DNA from 2 places in the Mesorhizobium sp. L48C026A00 genome. Region 1 is predicted to be linked to the other one. Evidence: predicted binding sites of a transcription regulator. Region 1 holds the regulator's gene; the other holds the start of a gene.
What was found. Region 1 encodes HrcA, which represses chaperone genes, less so after heat shock. Its sites were predicted from a motif close to GTTAGCACTCNCNNNNNGNGAGTGCTAAC; they were not measured.
Positions count from the first base shown of each region.

Region 1 (15,411 bases):
GCCTTCGAGGCGGGCGACGAGCCGCGCATTGGCGACCGAATCCTCGTTGGAGACCTTGACGATCTCGTCATAAATGGTCGTGTCGAGGATCTTCGGCGCGAAGCCGGCGCCGATGCCCTGGATCTTGTGCGGGCCGGGCTGGCCGCCCGACAGCACCGGCGAGGCTTCCGGCTCGACGGCGACGACATGCACGGAGGGCTTGCGCTGCTTCAGCACCTGGCCGACGCCGGTGATGGTGCCGCCGGTGCCGATGCCGGCGACGAAGATGTCGACTTCGCCATGAGTGTCGTTCCAGATTTCCTCGGCAGTGGTGCGGCGGTGAATTTCCGGATTGGCGGGATTCTCGAACTGCTGCGGAATGATGGCGTCGGGCAGCGTCGCGGCCAGTTCGTCGGCCTTGGCGATGGCGCCTTTCATGCCTTTCGGCCCTTCGGTCAGCACCAGTTCGGCGCCGAGCAGCGCCAGCATCTTGCGGCGTTCGACCGACATGGTTTCCGGCATGGTCAGGATCAGCTTGTAGCCCTTGGCGGCGGCGGCGAAGGCGAGCGCGATGCCGGTGTTGCCCGAGGTTGGCTCGATCAGCGTGGTCCTGCCGGGCGCAATCCTGCCCGATGCCTCCAGCGCCTCGATCATCGAGACGCCGATGCGATCCTTGACCGAGCCGATCGGGTTGAAGAATTCGAGCTTGGCCAGCAGATTGGCGACGACGCCCTTTTCCCCGGCGAACTTGTCGAGCCGCACCAGCGGCGTGTCGCCGATCGTCTCGGTGATCGAATTGTAGATGCGGCCGCGGCCGGGCACAGGCACGGTGGTGGCGGGCTTGTTCATTGGTTTCGCTCCCAAGAGGTCAGATGGGCAAGGGTCAGGCAATCAAGTGAGTCAGGCAACTAAGTCTCGACCAGGCAGGATAAAGCCTTCGGCCGCGCAAGCTAGTCTGCCGTTTGAAAATATCCGACGGGGTCGCATGCTGAATACATCCTCGCCCGCAGGTGACGGCCAGATGCAACCGCCGCCGCCCTCGGGGCACCGCATCACTTGCCGGTCGGCCCCAGACCGCGTCGCCGGAGACGACGAAGCCGGTCACGAGATCCTCATGCTCGCCGGTCGGCTAGCCGTCCTTGCACCTTTCGGGCTCAGTTCCCGGCGGCGTAGAAATCGTCGTCGAGGCGCTTTTCCAGCGCGACGAGATCGGCCGGCAGCGGCAGGCCCATGGCGCGCATCTCCCCCAGCTTTTCGCGCAACTGCTCCTGCACTTCATGCTGATCCTCGGGCTGGTTGATCATCTGCTCGAGCAACAGGCTGATCTGAGCCTTGAATGATTCCAGCGCCATTTTTTTCTCCTTGAGGTTCCCTTAAGCGTGTCGCGTTGGAAGGATCCGTGCGACGCGCTTCGGTTTTTTGGGCGACATGCATTATCGCAGCATGCGGGAAATAAGCTGCGCGGTATAGTCGACCATCGGCACGATGCGTGCGTAGTTCAGCCGGGTCGGGCCGATGACGCCGAGCGCGCCGATGACGCGGGCGTCCTTGTCGCGATAGGGCGCCACGACCAGCGACGAGCCCGACAGCGAAAACAGCTTGTTCTCCGAGCCGATGAAGATGCGCACGCCGGAGCCTTCCTCGGCGAGGTCGAGAAGCTGGATCAGCCCGTCCTGCGTCTCCAGATCCTCGAACAAATGCCGCAGCAGCTCGATGTCGGCCTGGGCGGTGACATTTTCCAGCAGATTGGCGCGACCGCGCACGATGAGACGCGCCGGCAAGCCGCTCTCGGCGCCTGCCCAGACAGCAAGGCCCTTCTCGACCAAATCCTGCGACAGCGTGTCGAGGGCGGCCCTGGTTTCTTCCTTGATGCGGGCGATCTCGACCCGCGCCTCGGCCAGCGTGCGACCGCGGATATGGGCGTTGAGGAAATTCGAGGCTTCGTGCAGTTGCGAGACGGTGATGCCGGCGGGCAGGTCGACGACGCGGTTTTCGACGTCGCCGTTCTGCGACACCAGCACGGCCAGCGCCTTGTTCGGCTCGAGCTGGATGAATTCGATATGCTTGAGCGCCACCTCGTTCTTGGCGGCAAGCACGAGGCCGGCGCCGCGCGAGATGCCGGACAGCATCTGGCTCGCCTCGGTGAGCATGTGCTCCAGCGTCGCACCAGAGCCGGAGGCGCGTACCTGCGCCTCGATGGTGCGGCGCTCCTCGTCGGAGAGATCACCAAGCTCCATGAAGGCATCGACGAAGAAGCGCAGGCCGGCCTGGGTCGGCAATCGGCCGGCCGAGATATGCGGCGCGTAGATCAGGCCGAGATGCTCGAGATCGCTCATCACATTGCGGATGGTGGCCGGCGACAGCGAAGACGGCAGGATACGCGACAGGCTGCGCGAGCCGACCGGCTCGCCGTCCTTCAGATAGGAATCGACAATGCGCCGAAAGATGTCGCGCGAGCGCATGTCGAGCGATTGAAGGGCGGGCGATTGAAGCGCGGGGGATTGGAGCGCTGCCGCCGACTGGGAACCGGGATCGACTGCCTTGGTCATTCGAGCCAAATACCTCCGGCCCAAGGATATAGACATCGGCCGCGCCCGCGCAACTGGTCCATTTTCCTTTGCGCCTCTCGTCGCGTGCGGCTACAAGCCGGCCACGACTCCTAAAACGACAAGAAAGAAGCCTGAATGCGCCCTTCCAAACGCCAGTTCGACGAAATGCGCGCCATCTCCTTTGAGCGCGGCGTCTCCAAGCACGCGGAAGGCTCGTGCCTGGTGAAGTTCGGCGACACCCACGTGCTGTGCACCGCCAGCCTCGAGGAAAAGGTGCCGGGCTGGATGCGCAATTCCGGCAAGGGGTGGGTGACGGCGGAATACGGCATGCTGCCGCGCTCGACCGGCGAGCGCATGCGCCGCGAGGCTTCGGCCGGCAAGCAAGGCGGCCGCACGCTGGAAATCCAGAGGCTGATCGGTCGTTCGCTGCGCGCAGTGGTCGATCTGCAGGCGCTGGGCGAGCAGCAGATCACCGTCGACTGCGACGTGATCCAGGCCGATGGCGGCACGCGCACCGCCTCGATCACCGGCGGCTGGGTGGCGCTTTACGACTGCCTGCGCTGGATGGAAGCCCGGCAGATGGCCAGCGTCGCCAAGGTGCTGAAGGACCATGTCGCGGCTATCTCCTGCGGCATCCACGACGGCCAGCCGGTCATCGACCTCGACTATCTCGAGGATTCATCGGCCGGCACCGACGCCAATTTCGTCATGACCGGCAAGGGCGGCATTGTCGAGATACAAGGCACGGCCGAGGGCGAGCCTTTCTCGGAAGAGCAATTTGCGGCGCTGATGGAATTGGCCAAGAAAGGTATTGCGCGACTGGTCAGCCTGCAGCAGATGGCCGTGGCGTAGTCCTGAAAATGCCGAGCTTGTCCGCCCCCCTCTGGCCTGCCGGCCATCTCCCCCTCAAGGGGGGAGATCGGGTATCCAATCGGCTTTCGCCAACTGTCGGCGGCGTGGGATGTGCGGAAGCGCTGAAGCTGCCAATCTCCCCCCTTGAGGGGGAGATGCCAAGTTTTGGCAAAGAGGGCAGGCCAGAGGGGGGTGCCTCGTGACACCCTCTGCCATCCTCGAATCAGCGCTGTACGTCACCGACCTCGATGCCGCGGAAAAATTCTACACCGATGTGCTCGGACTCGATCTGCTGGGCAAGGTCGACGGCAGGCATCTTTTCTTCCGTTGCGGGGACGGCGTGCTGCTCATCTTCAACGCCGAGGCGACCAAGGTGCCGCCGGCGCCCGATGCCAGGCTGAAAGTGCCGCCGCACGGCACGGTCGGCGACGGCCATCTCTGCTTTGCGGCGAGCGCGGACGAGATCGTGCGCTGGAGAGCGCATCTTGAGCGAAAGAAAATCGCCATCGAAAGCGAGTTCGAATGGCCGCAGGGTGGCCGCTCGATCTATGTTCGCGACCCCTCCGGCAATTCGATCGAATTCGCCGAACCAAGAATTTGGGGCATCTGATGCATTCGCTTGATGGACATGAGATCGTTGTCGCCAGTCACAATGCCGGCAAATTGCGCGAATTCGCCGATCTGATGGCGCCGTTCGGCATAGAAGCGAAGTCGGCCAAGGAATATGGCCTGCCGGAGCCGGACGAGACCGGCACCACCTTCGAGGAGAACGCCTATATCAAGGCCTTTGCCGCCGCCAAGGCGACAGGCCTGCCGGCATTGTCGGACGATTCCGGCCTGTGTGTCGATGCGCTGGGCGGAGCGCCCGGCGTCTATACCGCCAACTGGGCCGAGGCGCCCGACGGGAGCCGCGACTTCGGCATGGCGATGCAGCGAGCCGAAGTGGCGTTGCAGGAAATCGGCGCGGTTGCGCCTGCGCAGCGCAAGGGCAGCTTCGTCGCCGTCATCTGCCTGGCCTTTCCCGACGGCGCGGCCGAATATTTCCGTGGCGAGGTCGAGGGCACGCTGGTATGGCCGCCGCGTGGCGAACTCGGCTTCGGCTACGACCCGGTGTTCGTGCCGGACGGTTTCGAAAAGACCTTCGGCGAAATGACCGCAGAGGAGAAACATGGCTGGAAGCCCGGCCAGCCGACGGCATTGTCGCATCGCGCTCGCGCCTTCCAGAAATTCGCGCATGCCAGACTGGATTTGGCGCGATCGGCGGTGAAATGACCATGCTGCTCGACCGCAGCCCCGGTTTCGGCGTCTACGTGCACTGGCCGTTCTGCGCGGCCAAGTGCCCCTATTGCGACTTCAACAGCCATGTCCGCCACCAGCCGGTCGACCAGGAGCGTTTCGCGCGCGCCTTCGAAACCGAGCTTGCGACGATGCGCAACCGCACCGGACCGCGCGAGGTGACCAGCATTTTTCTCGGCGGCGGCACGCCATCGCTGATGAAGCCGCAAACCGTGGCGACGGTGCTGGACGCGGTGGCGAAGAACTGGACGGTGCCTGCCGGCATCGAGGTGACGCTGGAAGCCAACCCGTCTTCGGTCGAGGCCGAGCGCTTTCGCGGCTATCGGGCGGCAGGCGTAAACCGGGTGTCGCTCGGCGTGCAGGCGCTGAACGACAAGGATCTGCGCTTTCTCGGCCGGCTGCACAATGTCGATGAAGCGCTGCACGCGGTTGGCCTGGCGCGTGAGATTTTCCCGCGGCTGTCGTTCGATCTGATCTACGCACGGCCCGGCCAGACAGCGGAAGCGTGGCAGGCGGAGCTCGAGCAGGCGATCGGCCATGCCGCCGACCATTTGTCGCTCTACCAGTTGACCATCGAGGAAGGCACGCCGTTCCACGCGCTGCATGCGGCCAGGAAATTCGCTATTCCCGACAATGACCATGCCGCCGATCTCTATGCGCTGACGCAGGAGATCACCGCTGCGCATGGGCTGCCGGCCTATGAGATTTCGAACCACGCCAGATCAGGCGCCGAAAGCCGGCACAATCTCACCTATTGGCGCTATGGCGAATATGTCGGCGTCGGTCCCGGCGCGCATGGCCGCTTCGTCGAAAACGGCCGTCGCGTGGTGACGATCGCCGAAAGAATGCCGGAAACCTGGGCCAATCTGGTCGAGGCCAAGGGCCATGGCGTCACCGGCGGCGAGATCCTGACGCGCTCGGAAGAGGCCGACGAGTTCCTGTTGATGGGACTGAGGCTGGCCGAGGGCATCGACCTCGCTCGCTATGAAGCGTTTTCCGGCCGCGGCCTGTCGACGGCGCGGCTGTCGATGCTGCAGGGCGAGGGGCTGGTGGCGCCGATCGGCAATGCCCGCCTGCGCGCCACGCCGGCCGGCATGATCGTGCTAGATGCTGTGGTGGCGGATCTGGCGCGGTAAAGCTTGGGCCAAGATCTGAACTGTCACAGACAATTTATCGGCTCAAGCAAGGATGCTGGAAATTCGGCTTGCTTGGCCGAATGGCCATCGCACCGCAATCCGCAACCGATAGTGACTTGCAAGCGTGGGCCTGACTGGTCAAGCTTCGGTCGGGTGCCGCTAATCTGCGGCTGAAGCAGAGCACGGGGCTAAAATGCGCCTCTTCAACATCGCGCTTGCTGTCATTGCTCTGATCGGCGGGCTGGAGGTGGCGTGGGCTGAAAAACGCGTTGCGCTGGTGATCGGCAATTCGAGCTATCAACGGGTCGCTAAACTTCCCAATCCGAACAATGACGCTGCTGACATGGCGGCCTTGCTCTCAAAGGTAGGGTTCAAAGTATCTCGCAAGATGGACTTGGACCATACCGCGTTCAGGAAAGCTCTGCAGGAGTTCGGTCGCGCGGCGGAAGGTGCTGATTTCGCAATAATCTTCTTCGCGGGACATGGGGTTGAGGTTGAGAATAGAAATTTTCTCGTGCCTACAGACGTCAGCCTGAGCGCTGATTCCGACGTGGAGTTTGAGGCAATCCCGCTGGATTTGGTGATGAACGCGTTGTCCCGTGTCTCCGGCGTGCGGGTGGTTCTACTTGATGCTTGCCGGGACAACCCTTTTATCGCGGCCATGCGAAGATCAAATGCAACGCGTTCCATCGGCAGAGGCCTGGCTGCGATTGAACCGGCAGCCGGAACCCTGGTCGGGTACGCTGCGAAGGAAGGTACAACCGCTTTCGATGGAGCGGGACGGAACAGTCCCTACACTGCAGGGCTGTTGGCGCATTTGGGTGAACCCGGGGTAGACATCCAATTCGTGTTCCGCAAGGTTCGCGACACTGTTCTGGCCGCGACAGGCGGCAAGCAGGAACCATTCACGTACGGATCGCTGCCTGGCAGGGAAATTTTCATTGCCCCTCCTCGTGGGCCAACGGCAGTCTCGCCAGCCAACAACAGCAGCCGAGATGCGAGCCTGACGGAAATCGAGTTGTGGACCTCAATCCGCGGCTCCAAAAGCAGCGGAGCGTTAAAGGATTATCTTCAACTGTACCCGGAGGGCCTGTTTGTGCCTCTCGCCAGACTCCAAATTCAACAGTTGGAGAATGCAGATCATCAATCGGACGCCAGCCAGGAAGATGCCCCGAACGAGCTGGCGAAGCGGATACAGCGCGAGCTTGGCCGCGTTGGGTGTAATCCGGGAAACCCAGACGGCATCTGGGGTGGAAGGACCCGGGAGGCGTTGCGCCGTTTCGCTCGCCACTCCGGCGCTGAGATCGACATGGCGAAACCGACAACAATTGCTTTGAAGATATTGGAAGGAAGCACAGCGCGCGTGTGTCCGGTGGTTGCCCGGCCGAATTCGATACAAGAACCCGGCCATGCAAATGGCCCGAATACCCGGCCACGACCGACAACGGAACAGAAGCGTGCCGCCGCTGCTCCGAGCGCGAGCAGGCCAGCTCGCGTTTGCAGGGCAGAAACCCACGATGAGTGCAGGGTCCGAGCGCGGGCCGCCGGGGCACGCCGGGGCAGCGGCTTCTGCCGCGATCGAATTACAATCTGCGAGTGACGTGCCTCGGCAGAACTTGCCGATCTGGCGTCCCTCAGCGGCCACGAGCCCTGTTGAAGCCGGCGAGAACCGGCGGCAAGCGGCAGCAGAAAGCTATGCTCCTGCTGGCGCGTCTATTCTAGGCTGAATACCTCGATCATCTCGGCGCGCCCTTTGACCTCGTGATAGCCGCAGGACTTGAAATATTGTCTGCCTTCAGGCCAGTGCTCGACGAACTGGGCGCTGACCAATAGCGGCTTGTCCAGTTTTCGCGTCAATCCCTCAATACGAAAGGCCAAATTCACGGCATCGCCCAGCGCGGTGTTGATGCCTTTGCCCATAACGCCGATAGCAACTTCACCCACATGAAGGCCAATGCGGCAGTCGAGTACGATGTCTTGTTGTTCCCTGACCAGTACTCGGGTTGGCGACGTAGCCGCGTCTTCCGCAGCGCGGAGCGCCTGGGCAGCCTGAACCGCAGCGACACAGACGTCCGCTGCCGTCTCGTGCCAATAAGCAAATACACAATCACCGATGAATTTGTCGATCGAGGCACCGTAGTGCTTCAAGATCATATTGCAGTCCATATACCACTCGGCCAGGAGGGCCGCCACCTGTTCCGGGGACAGCCTGGCGCTAATTCCGGTAAACTCCTTCAAATCAGCAACGAACAGCGTGGCCGGCCGGCTCTTGGGGGCTGCCGGGTTGCCCCATTGAGTTTTTGTGTTCGCCACTTGCGAATCTGGATCGGGGGCAGTCGTGCCCTGGTCGAAAAGAAAAATCGATCTGCCGAACTGGACGCGATCGCCGGTGTGCAGCACACGCGCGGTTGTGAGCGCCACGTCATTCACATAACTGCCATTGGCACTGCCGACATCAACAACCCAGTAGTTCGCGCCGTCGCGCCGGATCGTTGCATGCTGGCGCGAAACTTCCCCGTCTTCCAAGCGTATGGTGGAATGTTCGCCACGACCAACCAGGTTGAAATCTCCCAGCCTGTAGGCCTCTCTGCTGCCCAGTGCGGTTAAAGTTGCCGACATGATCCTCTCCCGTACGCTCAAGCGCGCGCACGCAGGTTCAATATTAGCACGTTACGAACAGAGGCTGGCGACATTCCAGAGGACGATGAGTTCGTGGACCCAGCGTCTGCTGGAAGCGCGCGTGTCTAACAATCCGGGTTGAATGATGTGGCCGAGCGTTTCCCCCACGCTTTAGAGAGAAGTGTCTCGGCCAATCGCGAAGGTCGCGGTAGTCAGGCGTCGTGCTTGGGGAGGCGCTTGGCGTGGTCTTTCTCGGCGTCCGCCTCGCCGTCGCGAGCCGGCTTGGCCTCGCCCTTGTCGCGGCGGGCGCGGTATCGATCGCTTGTCGGATGTGGGGGCGCTCCATTGCGGGAGCTTTTGGTTTCAAGGCGGGTGATGAAAATGTCGAAGCGATTGGGCATCGTCTGGTCAGTGCTCCATCGTGCTGCCGGTGCCGGTCGAGGGCTCGATCTCGAGCTTGGTTGCCTTTGACGGCCGACGCTTTCGCGGCTTTTTAGCCGAGCCGGCGCCGGCTTTGGCAGGCAGGCCCTTGTCCTTTCGCACGGCAAAGCGCTTGCGGCCTGCATAGTAGGGTTCGAAAACGTCTTGTATCTTGAGGCTGTCCATCCTGCTCCTCCCGAGATCAGGCATAAATCCGCCGGGCACGGTTTCGTTCCGCAGTGTGGCAAAGGCATGACAGCCGCATCACTTCGGCATGGGTTTTGCAACCCGGCGTGAGCCGTGCCAAACAGGGCCGAATGCATTCAAGGTCAGAGCCTGATGGGGGATACCGGTGACCGGCGAGTCGGCAAAACGCAGCTACGTGATCGGCCAGACCGAGATACCGGCCCGGCCGCTCGAGCCGGCGCTCTACCTGGTGGCGACGCCGATCGGCAACCTCGCCGATATCACGTTGCGCGCGCTTGAAACGCTCGCCGCAGCCGACATCGTCGCCTGCGAGGACACGCGTGTCAGTCGCGTGCTGCTCGACCGCTACGGCATCCGCCGCCGCACGTCAGCCTATCACGAGCACAATGCCGGCGAGGCCGGCCCAAAGCTGATCGCAGCCCTGCTGGCCGGGCAAAGCGTGGCGCTGATCTCGGACGCCGGCACGCCGCTGATCTCCGATCCCGGCTACCGGCTGGTCGGCGAAGCGCTCGACCAGGGCATTCGCGTCGTGCCGATCCCCGGCCCGTCGGCGCCGCTCGCGGCGCTGACGGCCTCCGGCCTGCCCTCAGACGCCTTCCTGTTCGCCGGCTTCCTGCCGGTGAAGACCGGCCAGCGGCTGGCGCGGCTGGAAGCGCTTAAAACCGTGCCGGCGACGCTGATCTTCTTCGAATCGCCGCGCCGTCTGGCCGAGACGCTCGGTGCCATGGTCGAGGCGCTGGGTGGCGCCCGCAAGGCCGCGATCGGCCGCGAGTTGACCAAGACCTTCGAGGAGATACGGACCGGCAGCCTGCAGTTGCTCGCCGATCATTACGCGGCGGCCGACACGCCGAAGGGCGAGATCGTCATCTGCGTCGGCCCGTCGGACGCAACGGCCGACGAGCCGGCGGACATCGACCGGCTTCTGCTTTCGCTTGCCGCCGAGATGCCGGCCTCCAAGGCGGCGGCGGAAGCCGCCAAGATGACCGGCGGCCAGAAGCAGGCGCTTTACCGACGGCTGCTCGAACTCAAGGATAGTGGGAAAGCCGGCGATGGCTGAACGCCCGGTCGCCAGCCGCCAGCGCGCCTATCGGCGCGGCCACCGCAGCGAGTGGCTGGCGGCTGCGGCATTGATGGTGAAGGGCTATCGGATCCTGGCGCGCCGCCACCGCACGCGGTTCGGCGAGATCGACCTGATCGCGCGGCGCGGCGACCTGGTGCTGATCGTCGAGGTGAAGGCGCGCCGCACGCTGGTGGAAGCGATGGAGGCTGTTCGCTACGAATCGGAGCGCCGCATCGAAAGCGCCGCCGATATCTGGCTGTCGCGCCAGTCCGACTATGGCAGATTGTCGGTGCGCTTCGACATGGTCGCGGTGCTGCCGTGGCGCTGGCCGGTGCATGTCGAAAACGTTTTTTACGGGCGGAGTTGAGGAAGGTCGTCGCCATCCGAATCTTGCGAGACGTCAGCGGGACAGCGCCCCCCTCTGGCCTGCCGGCCATCTCCCCCACGAGGGGGGAGATCGGAAGTTGCGCCATCTTCGCCAACTTCGAACGTTGAAAAAGAGGCGCTGTCGCGAAAACTGCCGATCTCCCCCCTCGTGGGGGAGATGTCCGGCAGGACAGAGGGGGGCGCGAAGGAACTCGACGGAGTAGTGTGGGGGCAGTCTCTGCACTCACCCCCGGACGAACAGCGCCGCAAGGCCGACGGTGCCGATGACCAGCCGCCACCAGCCGAACAGCGAATAGCCGTGGCGCGAGACGTAGTTGAGCAGGAAGCGCACGACGATAAGCGCCGCGACGAAGGCGGCGATGAAACCGGCGGCGATGATGGGCAGATCGGCGCTGGTCAGCACATTGCGGTTCTTGAACAGGTCGAAGGCGAAGGCGCCGACCATCGTCGGCATGGCGAGAAAGAAGGAGAATTCCGCAGCCGCGCGTTTGTCGACGCCCAGAAGCAGCGCGCCGACGATCGTCGAACCGGAACGCGACGTGCCGGGGATCAGCGAAAGGCACTGGAACAGTCCGATCTGCAGATAGAGCCGGAGCGGAAACCGCTCGACGTCGTGATAGAGCGGCTTCGGCTTGAACCGATCCACCCACAGCAGGACCAGGCCGCCGATGATCAGCATGACGCAGATCAGCCTCGGCGATTCAAACAGCACCGTCTTGATGAAGCCATGCGCCAGCGCGCCGATGACGGCCGCCGGCAGAAAGGCGACGAGGATGCCGAGAACGAAATGCCGCGTCACCCGATCACGCGGCAGGTCGACCAGCATCTGCCACAGGCGATGGAAATAGACGCTGAGGATCGCCAGTATGGCGCCGAGCTGGATCAGGATCTCGAAGGCCTTGCCGGTCGAATGGAAGCCGAGAAAATGACCGGCAAGCAGGATATGGCCGGTCGACGAGACCGGAATGAACTCGGTCATGCCCTCGATCATGCCGAGCAGCAGCGCTTCGACAATGGTCTGGCTTTCCATGGAAACCTCGGCGTTCGAGTGAGAGCTTTGAACAATGGCTTGCTTGTCATGGCGCGGAACTCCTCCTATAGGTCGCAGCACCCTGACGGCCCTTTTGAATCGGGGCGGCCCCCTGAATCGGGGCGGCCAAGACTTACCGGCGCAGCCGGCGATTTGCCAGTGCGCTCTATTATCGCGGGACCATGCTGACGCTTTTCCACCACCCGATGTTCGCCACCTGCCGCTTCGTTCGCCTCGCTTTCGGCGAGTATGGCGAGGAACTGGCGCTGATCGAGGAAAAGCCGTGGATGCGGCGCAAGGAGTTCCTGGCGCTGAACCCGGCCGGCACGCTGCCGATCCTGCTTGCCGAGGGCGACGTGCCGATCGTCGGCGCCATGGTCATCGGCGAATATCTCGACGAGACGCGCGGCGTGCTCAAGCGCGACAAGCGGCTGTTCGCCGAGGACCCAATGGAGCGCGCCGAAATCCGCCGGCTGACCGACTGGTATCTCAACAAGGCCGATAGCGAGGTGACGCGTCACCTGGTGCGCGAGCGCGTGCTGAAGCCGATCATGCCGGAAACGGCGGGCGGCGGCTCGCCCGATTCGGCGGCGATCCGCGCCGCGCGCGCCAACATCCGCCAGCACATGAAATACACCAACTGGCTGGCCGGCACCCGCCATTGGCTGGCCGGCAGCAAGGTCACCTATGCCGACCTCGCGGCTGCGGCTGCGCTGTCCGTGCTCGACTATCTCGGCGAGATCGACTGGCGCGAACACGCTGCCGCGCGCGAATGGTATGCACGGGTGAAATCACGGCCATCGTTCCGGCCGCTTTTGTCCGACCGGGTGCGCGGCCTGTCGCCGGTGTCACATTATGCGGACCTCGATTTCTAGAGCGCAAAACTTGCGCGCGCTGATCGACCGCGAGGCGCGGCGCGCCGGTTTCGATGCCGTTGCCGTCACCACGCCCGATGCCATCCCGCAGGCGCCGGCCCGGCTTGCCGCATTCGTCGCCGACGGCTTCCACGGCTCGATGGGTTGGATCGCCGAGACGCTCGAACGCCGCGGCGAGCCGATGGCGCTTTGGCCCGAAGTTCGCTCGATCATCGTGCTGGCCATGAACTACGGGCCGGACCACGACCCGCGCGCGGTGCTGGGCAAGCGCCAGCGGGGCGCGATCTCCGTCTATGCGCAGAACCGCGATTATCACGATGTGATGAAGGGCCGGCTGAAAGAGATCGCCGGCAAGATCGTGGGGCACTCTGGGAGCGACGTAAAAGTGTTCGTCGACACCGCCCCGGTGATGGAAAAGCCGCTGGCAGAAGCCGCCGGCCTCGGCTGGCAAGGCAAGCACACCAATCTGGTCAGCCGCGAGCACGGCTCCTGGCTGTTCCTTGGCACCATCTTCACCACCGCCGAGCTTGCATCCGATACGCCCGAAGACGACCATTGCGGCTCTTGCCGCGCCTGTCTCGACGCCTGCCCGACCGACGCCTTTCCGGCTCCCTACCGGCTCGATGCGCGCCGCTGCATCTCCTACCTCACCATCGAGAACAAGGGGCCGATCCCGCACGAGTTCCGCGAAAAAATCGGCAACCGCATCTATGGCTGCGACGATTGCCTGGCCGCCTGCCCATGGAACAAGTTTGCCCGGGCAGCGTCCGAGGCAAAGCTCGTCGCCCGCGCGGACTTGCGCGAGCCGCCGCTCGCCGATCTGTTGGCGCTTGACGACGCTTCCTTTCGGTCGTTCTTTAGCGGTTCGCCGGTCAAGCGCATCGGTCGCGACCGCTTTGTCCGCAACGTGCTGATCGCCGCCGGCAATTCCGGCGAACCCTCGCTCGGAAACGCCGTGCGTGCGGTGCTCGGTGACGCCTCGCCGCTGGTGCGCGGCGCAGCGGTTTGGGCGCTGTCACGGCTTGTGCCGGCTTCGGAATTCGCCGAGTCGGCCAGCGCTGCGGTGAAAGCGGAAGGCGACGAGGCCGTGCGACGCGAATGGCGCCTGGCGCTGGCAAACCAGATCGAGGCGCATGCATGAGCGAGAAACAGATCCTCATTTTCGGCGCCGGCTATTCGGGCAAGGCATTTGCCCGCGCCAGCAAGGATGCCGGCACCATCCTTGGCACGACACGCGCGCCAGAGAAATTCGAAGCGCTGCGGCAAGCCGGAATCCAGCCGCTGCTTTTCGATGGCGCGCTGACGCCTGAAATCAGGGACGCGCTCAAGAAAACAACCCACCTCGTCGTCTCGGTGGCGCCGGAAGAGGCCGGCGACCCGGTGCTGAATGCGGCGCGCCAGGCAATCGCGAAGATGCCGGCGCTCGAATGGATCGCCTATCTCTCCACCGTCGGCGTCTACGGCGACCATGGCGGCGGCTGGGTCGACGAGACCGCCGAATGCAGGCCGCTGTCGAAGCGCTCGATGCTGCGTGTCGCCGCCGAGCAGGACTGGCTGAAGCTGGGTCGCGACATCGGGCGGCCGGTGGCGATCCTGCGGCTTTCCGGCATTTACGGGCCGGGCCGCAATGCCCTGGTCAATCTCGAAAACGGCTCCGCGCGGCGGCTGGTCAAGCCGGGCCAGGTGTTCAACCGCATCCATTGCGACGACATTGCGGGGGGGCTTTGGCATCTGCTCAAGCACACCAGCGGCGGCATCTTCAACGTCACCGACGACCTGCCGGCGCCGCCGCAGGACGTCGTCACCTATGCCGCAGGGCTGATGGGCGTCACACCGCCGCCGGAAATTCCGTTCGAGACCGCCCAGCTTTCGCCCATGGCGCGGTCCTTCTATGGCGAGAACAAGCGTGTCGCCAACACGGCGATCAAGGCGGCCGGCTATCGCTTCCGCTTTCCCGACTACCGGTCGGCCTTCGACCATATGTGGGTTTTGGGCAACTGGCGCGATGGCGAGGCGCGCAGCCCGATGAAGCGGTCGTGATCGAAATCGCGCGCCGGGCGTGATATGATTCGACCAATTTGCAGAGGGGTTCTGCTTTCATGACGATGTTGAAGCGACCATTGCCCGGCAAATCGCTGCTGCTGAAGCGCGTCGCAACGCGCTTTAGATTTCTGTTTACGCATGTCGTTGTCCCAAAACCGCTGCGCACTTTTGGGCGACATGCATTAGCAGCACTCGCCGTCCTCGCCTTGGCGGGGCTTGCAGCGCGACCTGCGGCGGCCGAGGAACTGGCGAAAAACCTGTTCGGCGCCAAAAAACTGCCGGCCGTGGCTTCGCCGCAGTCGATCGGTTTTTATTCCAAGGGCTGCTTTGCCGGCGGCGTCGCCATACCTCTGAACGGCCCGAAATGGGAGGTGATGCGGCCTTCGCGCAACCGCCGCTGGGGCCATCCGACGATGATCGCGCTGATCGAGAAACTGTCGCGCGACGCCGCGGCCGATGGCTGGCCCGGCCTTTTGGTGGGCGACATTTCGCAGCCGCGCGGCGGTCCGATGCTGACCGGCCATGCCTCGCACCAGATCGGCCTCGACGCCGACATCTGGCTGACGCCAATGCCCGACCGCAAGCTTTCGCTCGAGCAGCGCGAAAACATGAGCGCCACCTTGCTTGTCGACGAAAAGACCCATTTGGTTAAAGATGCGCTCTGGGCGCCGGCGCATACGCGGCTGCTGAAGCGCGCGGCAAGCTATGCGGAAGTCGAGCGCATCCTGGTCAATCCCGGCATCAAGAAGAAGCTCTGCGACACGGTGAAAGGCGACCGTGGATGGCTGCGCAAGGTAAGGCCGTTCTGGGGCCACGACTATCACTTCCACATCCGCATCGGCTGCCAGCCCGGCTCGCCCAAATGCAAGGCGCAGGAAAACACCGCGCCAGGCGACGGCTGCGACCAGTCGCTGGCATGGTGGTTCACCGAGGAGCCGTGGCGCCCCAACAAGAACCC
Region 1 is NZ_AYWU01000044.1:1,614-17,024, forward strand. Features, by position in the region: gene cysK (cysteine synthase A) at 1-828, opposite strand, end outside; gene X738_RS77995 (hypothetical protein) at 1,134-1,331, opposite strand; gene hrcA (heat-inducible transcriptional repressor HrcA) at 1,413-2,528, opposite strand; gene rph (ribonuclease PH) at 2,664-3,380, shown strand; gene X738_RS78010 (VOC family protein) at 3,580-3,990, shown strand; gene rdgB (RdgB/HAM1 family non-canonical purine NTP pyrophosphatase) at 3,990-4,652, shown strand; gene hemW (radical SAM family heme chaperone HemW) at 4,649-5,812, shown strand; gene X738_RS0144500 (caspase family protein) at 6,006-7,412, shown strand; gene X738_RS78025 (adenylate/guanylate cyclase domain-containing protein) at 7,526-8,431, opposite strand; gene X738_RS78030 (hypothetical protein) at 8,644-8,832, opposite strand; gene X738_RS78035 (hypothetical protein) at 8,840-9,037, opposite strand; gene rsmI (16S rRNA (cytidine(1402)-2'-O)-methyltransferase) at 9,204-10,115, shown strand; gene X738_RS78045 (YraN family protein) at 10,108-10,485, shown strand; gene X738_RS78050 (undecaprenyl-diphosphate phosphatase) at 10,729-11,535, opposite strand; gene X738_RS78055 (glutathione S-transferase family protein) at 11,718-12,410, shown strand; gene queG (tRNA epoxyqueuosine(34) reductase QueG) at 12,391-13,551, shown strand; gene X738_RS78065 (SDR family oxidoreductase) at 13,548-14,450, shown strand; gene mepA (penicillin-insensitive murein endopeptidase) at 14,510-15,411, shown strand, end outside.

Region 2 (15,411 bases), on a different contig from region 1:
GCCAGCGCTGCAACCAGCGCGTAGAACAGCGCCAGCCGCCGCGCGCCGGCATCAGCGGTCAGCCGGAAGCCGGCGAACGGCAATTCGCCGTGGCGCGGAAACAGCCACAGGGCGAAGAAGCCGAGCAAAGCGCCGGTCGGGATATCGATGACATGGTGCTGCCACGTCGTCAGCACCGAGGCGCCGATCAGCAAACACCAGGCATGCCAGACGACGCCGGCCATGCCTTTCAGCCGATAGCGCCAATGATCCCAGATGATGACCAGCAGCGCGATGTGCAGCGACGGCGCCTGGTTGAACGGCTTGTCGAAGCCGCCGAGGACCGCGAACATGAAGCCTGGCAGGCCCGATGTCTGCGGCCGCACGAAGGTCGCCGTCAGCGGGAACAGGATGAAACAGGCGACGGCGACGATCTGCGCCGTCAGATAGCGGCCGGCAAGCCGATCGACGCCGCGCTTGGTATCGTTGAGCAGCAGCGACAGGCCGTAGAACAGATTGATCGACCAGTAGGGCACGATCGTCCAGGCGATGAACGGGATGTTGTGCTCCCAGGCGAAGACGATGCTGCCGACATCGTCGCGCTGCGACGCCAGCCAGTTGGCGAAGCCGTAGCTCGCGTAGAAGAACGGCGCCAGAAAGACCAGCCACAGCGCCGCCCGCAGCGCGATTCCAGCGTACGGCTCGCGCGCAGGGGCAGAAGGGGCGGCAGGGCCAAGGACAGGCAAGACCATGCTCAGACGCGCCGCGCGACCGATACGGTGAAGATCCCCCACTGGTCGATGCGCTGGTCGAGCTTCTCGAAGCCGGCCGCCGCCACCAGCTGGTCCATCTCGCCTTGCGTGCGCCGGCGCATCACCCAGGCCTGGCCGCCGCGATGCGAGGTCAGGCTGCGGGCGATCATTTCGAGCTGCGGATGCCAGGGCTGGTTGGTGTAGACAAGCAGGCTGCCGGGCTGCATCGCCCTGGCCAGCCCGCCGAGCGAGCGGATGATCATGGCGTTGTCGGCAAACAATTCGTAAAGCCCGGAGACGATGGCCAGGTCCGGCGCCGGATCGAGCCCGGCAAGCATCTCGGCGTCGAAGGCGTCGGCCTGGTGGAACGAGACATCGGTCGGCAGGGGCCGCTCGGCGATCAGCTTGCAGCCGAGCGAAACGTTGAGCTCGGAAAAATCCTGCAACCGAACGCTGGCCGGCGGCTCGGTGCATTTGGCGACGGCGTCGAGCACGTAGCGGCCGTGGCCGGCAGCGATATCGACGATATGGACCGTGCGGCCGGCGGCCTTCAGCGTGCGAGTGGCGCTGCCGATCAGCTCTTCGAGATGCAGCTTGCGCTGGCGGATGCCGCGCCAGCCGATGGCGTCGAGAAAGGTGCGGTCGATCATGCGGCCGAGCGGACCGGCGCCCCGCGCCTGGTTCTCATAGACGTAGTCGAGGGTCGAGCCGGAATCGAAGCCGGTGGCGATCCCGGTCTTCATGCCTGACGACAGCCAGGCGCCCGCGCGGATCGAGGCGCGGCTCATTGCCCAATAGAGGCCTTTCGGTGACAGCAAAGCGAGCGGCGAGGCCAGCCAGTCGGCCTCGTCGCGTGTGTAGCCAACGCGGTCGGCCGCGGTCAGGTCGACGGACTTCTGTGGCGTCGAGAACTGCCTTTCGAGGAACGGCTTGATCAGGTCGAGTGCCTTGCGGCGGTCGCGTTCGCCCAGCGTGTCGTGGAAGAAGCCGGGCAGCACATGCCGCTGCTTGGCCGGGCTGGCGAGATTGACGAAGAATTCGTGCTGCGGTCCATGCCGCACAACCCAGTCGCTGCCGGAGATCAGCAATTGCGTCGGCACGGTGATGGCGCGGGCATCCGAGACGATGCGGGCGGCGTGGTCGTAGAGCTCGACCAGGATGTTGGAAGAGATCGGCCGCGTGATCAGCGGATCGGCCTCGAAGGAGGCGATGCGCTCGGGGTCATGCGTCAGGAACTTGGCCTTGACGTAGGAATTGACGAAGAAGCGGCCCTTGATCTTCTGCCACAGCGCAATGCCTTGCTTGGCGAAAGGCACGTAGAGCTTGACCGAGAAGGCCGGCGAGGCCAGTACCAAGGCGCGAATCTGCGGTGCATAATCATGCACCCAGGCGGCCGCGAGCACCGCGCCGAAAGATTGCGCGATCAGCGCGATGTCGCGCTGGGAAAAACCGTCTCTGCCAATCTCGCGCACCAAACAATCGATGTCGCGCACAAGTGCGGCAAAAGACGGCGCATAGCCGCGCTCGCCGGCCGAGCGGCCATTGCCGCGCGCGTCCCAGGCGTAGAAGGCATGGCCGGGCATATCGAGTTCGTCGACCAGATGAGCCATGCGGCCGCCGTGCTCGTGGCCGCGGTGGAACAGCACAACCGCGCCCTTGGCGGGTTGCCCGACCGCCGGCCAGTAGCGGTAGAAGATCTCGGTGCCGTCATGGCTGCGGAAGGTGCGCTCCTGCGCCACCCGCTGCTCAACTGCGGAAGCAGCAATCGTCGGTTCATGAAGCATGTTTTTCCCCAGGCGGATGCGTCCGGAATTTCAGTCGCCGCTCCCGTTAAGGCCGCTGCGTATCCGGTTGATGGCGGTCACCAGCGAGAGTGTAGCCATTGCCGGAAACACGAACGGCGTGATCGCGTCCACCCACAGGCCGCAGGCGACGAGGACGGCGACGATGCCGAGCGCCAGCGCCCGATCGCTCTTGCCGAACGGCCCGGCATAATTGCGCCCGCTGCCTGCCGCGATGCCAAGCACGCCGGCGAACTCCACAAGCACTGCTGTGACGGCAAAGGCGACGACGCCCCAGGCAGGGAAGAGAGCGGCAAAGGCCAGGATCAGCGCCAGGTCGGAGACGGCGTCGCAGAGCTCGTTGAGATACATGCCGAGTTTTGAGGCCTGGCCATGTTCGCGCGCAAGCATGCCGTCGATGGCGTTGAGCGCCATGCGCGCAAACAGCACCACCGGCATCAGCAGGAAGACCGCGCGATGGCCGGCAAGGGCCGCGACCACAACGCCGGTGGCAACCGACAGGGCGGCAGCCAGCAGCGTGATCTGGTTGGCGGTGACGCAGGCCCCGGCCAGCCGGTCGGCGAGCGGCCGCAGTCTGGCCTGGAAGGCCGGTTTCAGCGCATAAAGCGTCGGCATGTGCGAACCCCCCGGCCGCGGTGCAACTGCGGCGAAAATGATCAATTGGCGCGCAAGACGCAAGGGCGACGAGCGGTTGTACAGGGTTACGATCAGCAGCGCCCGCCCGGAACCTTACCATGCGCAGGCCTTACGGTTTGGCGGCGCCGCCTCAAGGTCGAATTCCCTAGAGCCCTCAAATGAGAACTTTACAAATACTCAAAAATATGTGAAGTTATGTCCACCAAAAGGGTCATCCATGACAGCCAGTCGTTTCGCCACACGCCTCAATTCCTTTGCCTCGCGGCCGCAGGCCGAATGGCCGGATCTTGTCGGCAAGCCGTCCATGCTGCAGATGGCGGCGCGAGCGGCGAAGGTTGCGGGGCTGACCGACCTCGACCTCAACTTTCCCGATCATGTCGATGAAAAACCTGCGGAAATGGCACAAAAACTCGGCGATCTCGGGCTTTCCATCAATGGTTTTGCCATGCGCTACTACTCCAATCCCGCCTTCAAGCTCGGCGCCTTCACCAATCCGGATCCGGCAGTTCGCCGCGAAGCCATTGACCTGACCAAGGCCGGCATCGACGCCGTGCGTGAGGCGGGCGCCAATCTGATGACGCTGTGGCTCGGCCAGGATGGCTTCGACTATGCCTTCCAGGCCGATTACGCGACGCTATGGCAACACGAAATTGATGGTATTCGTGAAGTGGCAGCGCATGATCCCGACTGCCTGATCAGCCTGGAGTACAAGCCCAACGAGCCGCGTTCCTACAGCCTGATGCCCGACGCGGCGACGACATTGCTGGCGATCCGCGAGATCGGCCTGCCCAATCTCGGCGTGACGCTCGATTTCGCCCATGTGCTCTATGCCGACGAGCAGCCGGCCTTTGCCGCAGCACTTGTGGCGCGCCACAGCAAACTCTTGGGCGTGCATCTCAACGACGGCTATGCTAAGCGCGACGACGGCCTGATGGTCGGCGCAGTGCACACGCTGCAGACGATCGAGCTGCTCCGCCAGATCCGCCGCGACGGCTACGCCGGCGCCATCTACTTCGACACCTTCCCCGACATGACCGGCCTCGATCCGGTCCACGAATGCGAAGTCAACATCGCCACCGTCAAGCGCATGCTGCGCGTCGTCGACCGGCTGGAGAAGGACAATCGCCTGTCCACCGCCATCGACCGCCAGGACGCGGTCGCGTCGCAAGCCATCATCCAGGAAGCCATGCTCGGGCCGGAGAACTGAGGCCGGCGCCGTTTTCAACAAGGGAGGAAAGACCATGAAATTTCTGCTTGCCACCGCCACCGCTGCGCTGATGGCGCTGTCCATCGGCTCGGCCTTTTCCGCGGACCTCGCGCCGCTCAATTCCGATACCGAGAAGGACCGCATCGACTGGTCGCAGCTCGAGGCCAAGTTCGGCGCGTTGCCCAAGCTGCCCGACGGCACCAGGGCGGGCGCCGTCTCCAAGACGCTGACCAACGAATACTGGCGCTCGCTGGGTGAGGGCTACAAGTCGTTCGGCGATCGCGTCGGCGTGCCGGTCGTCTACCAGGCGGCGCAGAGCGAGGGCGACCAGCTCGGCCAGCTGACAATCGCCGAAGGCCTGGTCACGCAGGGCTACAACGTGCTGCTGGTCTCGCCGCAGACCGACTCCAACCTGCAGCCGATCATGGAACAGGCCAGGGCCGCCAACGTGCCGGTGGTCAACGTCAACGACGCGGTCATCCCGCAGGCCGAGCACTATGTCGGCAATGTCCAGCGCGACAATGGGGTGCGCGTCGCCAAATGGTTCATCAAGAACCGGCCGGATGGCGGCAAGGTCGCCATCGTCGAAGGCCAGGCCGGCGTCTATGCCGCCGTCCAGCGCACCGATGGCTTCAAGACCACGATCACCGAAGCCGGCAAGTTCGAGGTCGTCGCCAGCGTGCCTGGCAACTGGGACCGCCAGACCTCCTTCGACGCGGCCAGCAACATCCTGCAGCAGCACCCCGACCTGATCGGCTTCTATGCCAACAATGACGGCATGGCGCTGGGCATCGTCGAGGCGGTCAAGGCCGCCGGCCTGCAGGACAAGGTCGCCGTCTTCGGCACCGACGGCATCTCCGACGCCTATGCCTCGATCCGCGCCGGCGAACTGACCGGCACCGTCGACAGCTTCCCGGTGCTGACCGGCGAGGTGGCGCTGGAATCGGCGCTGCGGCTGGTGGCCGGGCAGAAGCTGCCGCGCGTCGTCGCCACGCCGCAGGCGCTTATCACCAAGGACAATGCCGACCGCTATTCCGGCGCCGGCGACGCCGTGCGCAAGGCGCTGCTCGAGGACGCGGCAGCGGGCAATTAAGGGCAGGACTGCGGGTGCCGGCCGGGCTGGCGCCCTTTGCCTGGAGAATAGAACCAATGTCTGTCCCGCGGCTGCAATTCGAGGGCATTTCCAAGGTGTTTCCGGCGGTGCGAGCGCTGAGCGATGTGTCCTTTTCCGTCGGCGCCGGCGAAATCCATGGCCTGCTCGGTGAGAACGGCGCCGGCAAATCGACGCTGCTGCGCATCCTGTCGGGGGTCTACAGGCCGACCGCCGGAAGCGTGCTGATCGACGGCAGACCGGTGGCGCTGAACAATCCGGTCGCGGCGCGCGCCGCGGGCGTCGCCATGATCCATCAGGAATTGCAGCAGGTGCCGCATCTCAGCGTCGCCCAGAACATGTTCCTCGGCCATCCGCTGACGCGCGGCGGCATCTTCGTCGCCCGCCGCGAGCAGGAGCGTCGCGCTGCCGAAGCCCTCGCCGCCCTCGATCCGACGATCGATCCGGCAGTCCCGCTCGGCAGCCTGAAGGTCGCGCAGCGGCAGATCGTCGAGATCGCCCGGGCGCTTCTCGATCGGGCGCGCATCGTGGCGATGGACGAGCCGACATCGAGCCTGACGCCGAGCGAGTTCGAGCGGCTGGCCGAAGTCATTGCCGGACTGGCGCGCGACGGCGTCGCGGTCGTCTATGTCTCGCACAAGCTGGACGAGGTGTTCGGCATCTGCCAGCGCGCCACCATCATGCGCGACGGCGTCGTGGTCGAAACCATTGATCTGGCGCAAGTGTCGGAAAAAGCCGTCGTTTCGATGATGGTCGGCCGCGAGCTCGCCCAGGAACAGCACCGCTCCCACACCTCGAGCGAGGTCAGGCTGAGCGTGCGTGGCCTCGCCTCGGCGACCAAGGTCCGTGACGTCTCGTTCGACCTGCATCGCGGCGAGGTGCTGGGCGTTGCCGGCCTGGTCGGCTCGGGCCGCACCGAACTGCTGCGGCTGCTGGCCGGCGCCGACCGCGCCTCGTCGGGCAGGGTCGAGATCGACGGCAAGGCGATAAAACTTTCCAGTCCGCGCGACGCCATCGCCGCTGGCATCGGCCTGGTGCCGGAGGAGCGCAAGCGCGAAGGCATCGTGCCGCTGCGGTCGATCTCCAGCAATATGGCGTTGGCGTCGATGGGCGTGTTCGCACCGCGCGGCGTCATCGATCACACCAGGCTGAAACGGGTCGCGGCCGAGAAGATGAAGCGGGTCAATTTGCGCCCGTTCCTGCTCGACCGGCCGATCCGGCTGTTCAGCGGCGGCAACCAGCAAAAGGCGATCATCGGCCGCTGGCTGGCGGCGGGAACGCGCATCCTTTTGTTCGACGAGCCGACGCGCGGCATCGATGTCGGCGCCAAGGCGGAGATCTACCATTTGATCGAGGAGCTCGCCGCCGAAGGTCATTCGGTCGTCGTCGTGTCGTCCGAGCTTCCCGAGGTGATCCGGCTCGCCGACCGCGTGCTGGTCATGCGCGACGGCACGGTCGCCGCCGAACTCGACCGGGCTGATCTCAGCGAACAGGCGATCGCGGCGCACGCCATACCCCAATCGGAGACGCAAGGCCGGCAAGGCGCAGGGCCATCGGCCGGTGCATAACGGACAGGAGGAGCGGATGACTGATGTAACCGAACACACAGCAGCGCGCCCACGGGCTGAATTCCTGCACCGGTTTTCGCTGCGCGACGCCGGCACGCTGATCGGCCTGGTGGTGATCCTCGCCGTCTTCGGCGCGCTGGTCCCGGGCTTCTTTGCCGAGCGCAATTTGATCAACATCCTGCAGCAGTCGAGCATCAACGCCTGCCTGGCGTTGGGCATGACGCTGGTGATCATCTCGGGCGGCATCGATCTGTCGGTCGGGCCGACGGCAGCCCTTTCGGCCGTCATCTCGGCCTCGATGCTGGTTGCCGGCGTGCCGTTTCCGCTGGCCATCGCCGCCGGCTTCGCTATCGGCCTCGTCTGCGGCCTGCTCAACGGCGTGCTGGTCGCCTATGTCGGGCTGCAGCCTTTCATCGTCACGCTGGGAACGCTCAGCACCTACCGGGCGCTGGCGCTGATCTATACAGGCGGCAATCCGGTGCTCGGCCTGCCAGCCGGCTTCCGCGCCATCTTCAACGGCTCGCTGTTCGGATTGCCATTGGCGGTCATCATCGTGGCCGTGGTCGCGCTGATCGCCTGGATCATCCTCAAGAAAACGCCTTTCGGCGAATATCTGCTCGCCGTCGGCGGCAATGAGGAGGCGGCCTACATAGCCGGCGTGCCGATCGCCCGCACCAAGATCGCCGCCTACATGATCTCGGGCCTGCTGGCGGCCCTTGCCGCGCAGATCCTGATCGGCCGGCTGGGTGCCGCCGAGCCTATTCTCGGCAATCTCTGGGAGCTCGATGCGATTGCCGCGGCGGCCATCGGCGGCGCCTCGCTGATGGGCGGCAAGGGCAGCGTCGTCGGCACCATTCTGGGCGCCGTCATCCTCGGCACCATGCGCAACGGCCTGACGCTGATGAATGTCCAGTCCTTCTATCAGCTGCTGGCAACTGGCCTTATAATCCTCGCCGCGATGCTCATCGATCGCGTGACGAGGGGACGTGGATGACCTTGACCAGCCTGGATCTGAAAGCAGTAGGACCGCGGATCCGCATGATGATGCCGCATTTGACACCGCTTGAGGCGAAGGTGGTGGAAACCGTGTTCGGACGGCGCGGCTTCGACGAGACCATTCCGCTCAAGCAGATCGCCGAGGAGGCCGGCGTGTCGGAAGCGATGGTGGTCAAAATCGCCAAGAAACTGGGCTTTTCCGGCTATCGCGACTTCCGCACCGCAGTCTATGAATACAGCCGCCTGCCGACCGCAGAAATGCACCAGGAGCTGTCGGTCGACGACAGTTCGGCCGAGATCGTCCAAAAAGTCTTCCGCACCTCGATCCAGGCGCTGGAGGAGACGCTGGCGATCCTCGACATGGACGATTTCGACCGCGCCGCCGATCTTCTGTACCGCGCCAGGAACCGCGATTTCTATGGCGTCGGCGGTTCGGCGCAGATCGCGCGCGACGTCTCGCACAAATTCCTGCGCATCGGCATCCGGGCATCCGTCTACGACGATTCGCACATGATGCTGATGTCGGCCTCGCTGCTCGGCGCCGACGACGTCGCCGTCGGCTTCTCGCATTCCGGCAACACCAGCGCCGTCATCGATGCCATCCATCTCGCCCGCAAGAGCGGCGCGCGGACGCTGGCGATCACCAACTACGACAACTCGCCGCTGGCCGCCGTCGCCGACATCGTGCTGTGCTCGACCGCGCAGGGCTCGCCATTGATGGGCGAGAACGCGGCGGCGCGCATCGCCCAGCTCAACATTCTCGACGCGCTGTTCGTCGCGGTGGCGCAGCGCGACTACCAGGCGGCGGAGCGCAATCTCGGCCGCACGATGTCGGCGGTGACGTCGAAACGCCGGGACAAGGGCGGTTCATGAAAGATTGGGGCGGCTCATGAAAGATCGGGGCACATGACGGCTCCGCTGGTCACCGTGTTCGGCAGCCTGCATTACGACATCATGGTCGAAGCGCCTGACCGCCCGCGCAAGGGCGAAACCGTAACCGGCCATGCCTGGCAGCCGAAATGCGGCGGCAAGGGCGGCAACCAGGCGGTCTCGGCGGCGCGGGCCGGCGTGCGCTCGGCAATGATCGGCGCCGTCGGCGATGACGATTTCGGCCGCGCGCTTGTCGGCAATCTCGCGCGCCGCGGCGTCGACAGCCGCTTCGTGCGGGTCGCACCTGGCGCCGGCTCGGGCATGAGCGTGGCGATCTTCGACGCCGGCGGCGATTATGGCGCGGTGATCGTCTCGGGCAGCAATCTCACCTTGGGCGAGAAGGACATCGTGGCCGCGACCGAGATGGTTGCGCAAACGGCGGTGCTGCTGCTGCAGAACGAGGTGCCGGAAGCCGCCAACATTGCCGCAGCGCGGGCGGTGAAGGCGCATGGCGGCCGCGTCGTGCTCAACGCCGCCCCCGCGCGAAAACTGTCCGGCGAATTGATCGCACTCACCGATATCGTCATCGTCAACGCCATCGAGGCGGAATTCTTGGCCGGCGTTGCGGTCGTCGATACGCTCGAGGGTGCTGCCGAGGCGGCACGCATGCTGGTCGATTTCTACCCGGCCGCGATCGTCACGGCAGGCGGGGAGGGCGTTGCCTATTGCGGCCGCGACGGCCAGGCGTTCGCGCGGGCCGCCCTTCCGGTGAAGGTGGTCAGCACCCATGGCGCCGGCGACGAGTTCGTCGGCGCGTTCGCGGCAGGCCTTGCCCGCGGGCATCGGGTCGAGGCCGCACTTGCTGCCGCCAACGCCGCCGCGGCCTTGCTGGTCGCCACGCCGGAACGGCAGCGCGAGGCGATCTGAGACGGGTGGCTGCCTCCGCCCGCGATCGTGACACGAAGCGGATGGCGAGGACTTTTCACAGGCCGATAAAGCCGACAATTAATACGAAAGCCCGCCACCCCAAGGGATGACGGGCTCCGTAGCCTGTGCGCCAGGAACGCCACGGTAGCGACGCTGCTACTCAATGCTCCGTAGATACTCACTATGCGGCCTTCGCACCGTCAGGCGCATCGGCCGAACAAATGAAGCCCGTGCCTTTGGGCGGAGCGCGCGGGCCGATCGGGATGCAGCCCGATCTGCAGCCGGGCGCGGCTGGCGCGTCCGGCTGCCGATGTCGTCAGTGCTTGCTCTTGCCGGGGCTGGCGGCACTGCCACTGATGGCGATGCGCTTGGCTTTCGTCCGTGCGCGCTCCGTCTTGGGCAGCGTCACGGTGAGCACGCCGTTATGGAAGGCGGCGTTCACCTTGTCCTCCTCGACCTCGTAGCCGAGCGGGATGCGGCGCTCGAAGCGGCCGTAGAACCGCTCGGAGAACTGCCTGTCCTTGTCTTCGGTCTCGGAGCGCTTCTCGCCACGCAGCGTCAGCACGCCGTCATCGAGCATCACCTCGACGTCCTTTTCGTCCATGCCGGGAATTTCCGCGGTCACGCGGATCTCCTTCTCGCCGTCGGCGATTTCGACGCTCGGCCAGCTGCCGCGCGCCGACGAAAATCCGCTGAGCATCGGCATGCGCGTTTCGAAGCCGCGGAAGGCGTCGTCGATCAGGCGGTTCATCTCGCGATGCAACGCCATGAACGGGTCGCGGTCCTCGTCACGATAGAAGCTGGGAACCGGACTGTTCTCCCGGCCCCAGGGAATGAGATCACGAATAGCCATTGCTGTTCTCCTTTCTCGACTGGTTGTGTCAAAGGCGAACGCCAGAGATCGCCTTCGCTCAGGCGGCCTGCTTCGGCTTCTCGACCTGTCCGGCCTTCGGCGCGGCGTCTTGCTTGGCGATCGTGATGCGACGCGGCTTCATCTCTTCGGGCACTTGGCGCACGAGGTCGATCGTCAGCAGGCCGTTGTTGAGCGAGGCGCCGGTGACCGTCATGTGATCGGCAAGCTCGAAGCGCCGTGCGAACGGTCGCACCGGAAGGCCGCGATGGAGATATTCCACCTCGTCGTGTTCCTTGCGCTCGCCAGAGACGATGAGAAGGTTCGGCTCGTGGCTGATGTCGAGATCGTTCTCGGAAAAGCCGGCGACGGCGATCCTCACCCGATAGGTGTTCTCGTCGCTTCGCTCGATGTCATAGGGCGGCCAGGTTTCGACTGCCTGCGGCGCGTTTTCCAGCAGGTTGAAGATGCGGTCGAAACCGATGCTCGACCGATAGAGCGGGGAAAAGTCGAATGCGGTTCTCATAGCTACATCCTCTATGGAGCAACATAGTACGAGGGACGCCAAAGAGCTTGGCGCTCCCTGGGTTCTGCCGGTCCCATTCGGCAACCGGCAATTTTCATTTGGTTATTGTCAGGCCGAAATCAAGACCCAGATTCTGTCCCGCTGCCAGAATTTTTGTTGCCGGATTGTACTGGCCCCGATTGTGCTGGCAATGCCGGTTTCAACCGTCGTTTGAGGGTCGCGCCGGCACGCCGCATGGAGGACATCATGACCATGACACGCGACGACATCATTTCGGTGCTGGGCCCGGTCGACGACGCCGTGATCGCCGACATCGCCTCGACCGGCGCGACGATCGAAGAGTTGCGCGAGGCCTTTGCCTGGGTCGGCGCCGATGAGGCGCTGGTCAACGAGGGCCGCCCGCTGCCGTCGGCAAGGGTGGCGACGCTGATCGGACTTCTCGAACCGCCGGACGACGACATATAGCGCCGGGTTTTGGCAAGCAGACTGGGAGATGGGGGAGGTCTTGAAGCGTGCAGCCATACGAACCATCTCGTCAGTCGGGCGCCGATCGGGCTGCCTTCCTGGTTATTCTCAAAAAGAAAAGGAGGAAGTGATGAACGACGTCTCATTTTCCGGGCCGATCACGCTGAAGCTCCAATCCGTCGGAGAGCGCAAGGTCGCCAGCAGCTGGGAAGCCATCGAATGCATGCAGCAATGGCCGGACCGGGCGCGCGGCCGCAACTGGCGCGCAGCCTATCGCGCCTGCCGCGACGCGCTCGACGGTTGGCGCACCGCCCGCGAGGCGCGCACCGCCTTCGTCAAGGCGGCGCGCACCGCCGGACTGCTGGTCACGGGACGTTAATCCACCTGAATATCAATCCACCTGAACGCCAATGAAACTGAAGCCGGGGCGGAAGCGCCGTGCTGCAGAGGCGACGCCTTTTATGAAAAGCGCCGCCTTTTTTCTATTTCACTGCAGCGTAATGACGCCGTCCACCGCCCGCCATTCGGAGGGCTGAATCAGACGGTGATGGGCGACGCGCACAGAATGCAGCGGGCCCTCGATCTCACGTTCCCAAAATTCGAGGAAATGCTTCAGCGTCGGGAAATCCGGGGCGATGTCGTATTGCTGCCAGATGAAGAGCTGGAGCAGGTCCCGATAGTCGGGAAGACGAGAATGGATCTCTGCCGTCGTCAGGCCAAAACCCTGCATCTGGAGCCGGAACTCGTTGCTGACCTGGAACTCATTACCGACCATGCCCGTCTCCTTTCCGAACGATCAGGCGTCCATCCTCCGCGGAGGAAAACGCTTCCACTTCCTCATCGGTTCCGGCCGCCGGCAGACGGTGCCGGGATCGACGATGATGTCGGAAGGTTGCGCCCCGATTTCAAGCCGCATCCGTCGTTTCAAATCCTGGAATAGCGCTATTATTACAGTGCGTTATTACGGTGTGTTGGCACTCGACAACGGCGAGTGCTAAAATTTTTTCGGCGTCCTCTTGAAAGGCTGGATAGGCAGACTAATTCGATAGGCGCGTGATGCCTGAGCAGGGGTCGCGCACCGTCGCACCGACCCACTGGTCGGCTGCGAAGGGAGGTCCAAGAAAATCTGTTTGTCCTATGAGGAGAACGACATGGCGTTCCGTCCATTGCATGACCGTATCCTGGTCCGCCGCATCGAGGTCGACGAGAAGACCGCGGGCGGCATCATCATTCCTGACACAGCCAAGGAGAAGCCGCAGGAAGGCGAGGTCATCGCCGCCGGCCCCGGCGCGCGCGACGATAGCGGACAGTTGCAGCCGCTGGACGTCAAGGTCGGCGACCGCATCCTGTTCGGCAAATGGTCGGGCACCGAGATCAAGCTCAATGGCGAGGACCTGCTCATCATGAAGGAAAGCGATGTGCTGGGCGTGATTGAAATGACCGACCAGATAAAAAAGAAGGCCGCCTGAGCGGGGCCTGAACAAGCCATCAGTCAACGTAAGCTGCCTATTTGAAGGAGTTATCCAATGGCTGCCAAGGATGTGAAATTCCATACCGAAGCCCGCGAGAAGATGTTGCGCGGTGTCAACATCCTCGCCGACGCGGTGAAGGTGACGCTCGGTCCCAAGGGCCGCAATGTCATCCTCGACAAGTCATTCGGCGCCCCGCGCATCACCAAGGACGGCGTTACCGTCGCCAAGGAAATCGAGCTTGAGGACAAGTTCGAGAACATGGGCGCGCAGATGGTGCGCGAGGTCGCCTCGAAGACCAGCGACGTCGCCGGCGACGGCACCACGACCGCGACCGTTCTGGCGCAGTCGATCGTCCAGGAAGGCGCCAAGGCGGTTGCCGCCGGCATGAACCCGATGGACCTGAAGCGCGGCATCGACAAGGCGGTCGACGCCATCGTCGCTGAACTCAAGGCCAATGCCCGCAAGGTGACAAGGAACGACGAAATCGCCCAGGTCGGCGCCATCTCGGCCAATGGCGATGCCGAGATTGGCCGCTTCCTCGCCGAAGCGATGGAAAAGGTCGGCAATGAGGGCGTCATCACGGTCGAGGAGGCCAAGACCGCCGAGACTGAACTCGAAGTGGTCGAGGGCATGCAATTCGATCGCGGCTATCTCAGCCCTTATTTCATCACCAACCAGGACAAGATGCGCGTCGAGCTCGAAGAGCCCTATGTGCTGATCCACGAGAAGAAGCTGTCCAACCTGCAGGCCATGCTGCCGGTGCTCGAAGCCGCAGTGCAATCGAGCAAGCCGCTGCTGATCATCGCCGAGGATGTCGAAGGCGAGGCGCTGGCGACGCTGGTCGTCAACAAGCTGCGCGGCGGCCTGAAGGTTGCCGCCGTCAAGGCGCCGGGTTTTGGTGACCGCCGCAAGGCGATGCTGGAAGACATTGCCATCCTGACCGGCGGCACGGCCATCAGCGAGGATCTCGGCATCAAGCTCGAAAACGTCACGCTGGAGATGCTCGGCCGCGCCAAGAAGGTGCTGATCGAGAAGGAGAACACCACGATCGTCGACGGTGCCGGCCGCAAGGACGAGATCCAGGCGCGCATCAGCCAGATCAAGGCGCAGATCGAGGAGACCACCTCCGACTATGACCGCGAGAAGCTGCAGGAGCGGCTGGCCAAGCTCGCCGGCGGCGTCGCCGTCATCCGCGTCGGCGGCTCGACCGAGGTCGAGGTCAAGGAGCGCAAGGACCGCGTCGACGACGCCATGCACGCCACCCGCGCTGCGGTCGAGGAAGGCATACTGCCTGGCGGCGGCGTGGCGCTGCTCAGGGCAGCGAAGGCGCTCGACAATGTCGCCGTCGACAACCCCGACCAGAGGACCGGCGTCGAGATCGTGCGTCGGGCCATCGAGCAGCCGGTGCGCCAGATCGCCGAGAATGCCGGTGCGGAAGGCTCGATCATCGTCGGCAAGCTGCGCGAGAAGACCGAATTCGGCTATGGCTGGAACGCCCAGACCAATGAGTTCGGCGATCTCTACGCGCAGGGCGTGATCGACCCGGCCAAGGTGGTGCGCGCCGCTCTGCAGGACGCCGCGTCGGTCGCCGGCCTGCTGGTAACCACCGAGGCGATGGTGGCCGAGAAGCCGAAGAAGGAAGCTGCCGCACCGGCAATGCCCGGCGGTGGCGGCATGGACTACTAAGGTCAGGCCTCCAAAGCGAGGCTTCTGAACGGCAGATGGACCGTGTCCGCCAAAGCGGGCACGGTTTTGCCGGTCCGGGATTAATGCGGAGCAGGTGTTGCGATGGATGTGATGGACAGTTTTGGAAAGATCGCGGCGCCGACCCGCCCGAAGAACGATTTCAACTACGAAACCGATTGCAGGGCGGCGCTGGCGCCCCTGGTCGACGGCTTGCTGGACATGGCCGAGCAGGCCGGCTGGGATCGCCGCAAGGCGGCCTATACGCTGATGTTCCTGTCGGCCCAACGCGTCGGGGCCGGCCAGGAGGAGCATAAATGATTGCCGCGCGCATGCCTGCGCCTGTTGCGTTGGAATGGAGACAGTTGAACCGGAAAGGAGAGTGTCATGGACCGTTCTTCTTTTGAAAAGCCGGTCACCATCCTTACCGGCCTCGGCACGCCGACCAGGATAGAAAGCGCGGCTGAGGCCCATGCGCTGCTTGCCGACTGGCCGCGGGCGAGCCGGCCGGCCGCGCATGACATCGCCGCCAAAGCCTGCCGGGCGGCGATGGACGGAGAGATCGAC
Region 2 is NZ_AYWU01000007.1:77,923-93,333, reverse strand. Features, by position in the region: gene X738_RS57045 (phosphatase PAP2/dual specificity phosphatase family protein) at 1-731, opposite strand, end outside; gene X738_RS57040 (bifunctional alpha/beta hydrolase/class I SAM-dependent methyltransferase) at 734-2,515, opposite strand; gene X738_RS57035 (CDP-alcohol phosphatidyltransferase family protein) at 2,546-3,148, opposite strand; gene X738_RS57030 (TIM barrel protein) at 3,387-4,376, shown strand; gene X738_RS57025 (sugar ABC transporter substrate-binding protein) at 4,411-5,469, shown strand; gene X738_RS57020 (sugar ABC transporter ATP-binding protein) at 5,526-7,055, shown strand; gene X738_RS57015 (ABC transporter permease) at 7,072-8,049, shown strand; gene X738_RS57010 (MurR/RpiR family transcriptional regulator) at 8,046-8,924, shown strand; gene X738_RS57005 (ribokinase) at 8,958-9,848, shown strand; gene X738_RS57000 (Hsp20/alpha crystallin family protein) at 10,165-10,701, opposite strand; gene X738_RS56995 (Hsp20 family protein) at 10,760-11,224, opposite strand; gene X738_RS56990 (hypothetical protein) at 11,471-11,689, shown strand; gene X738_RS56985 (DUF982 domain-containing protein) at 11,820-12,068, shown strand; gene X738_RS56980 (usg protein) at 12,177-12,464, opposite strand; gene X738_RS56975 (co-chaperone GroES) at 12,841-13,158, shown strand; gene groL (chaperonin GroEL) at 13,216-14,847, shown strand; gene X738_RS56965 (hypothetical protein) at 14,959-15,165, shown strand; gene X738_RS56960 (DUF982 domain-containing protein) at 15,232-15,411, shown strand, end outside.
Region 2: a site for HrcA is predicted at 12,660-12,688, ahead of X738_RS56975 (co-chaperone GroES). Genes of this name have one in related genera too.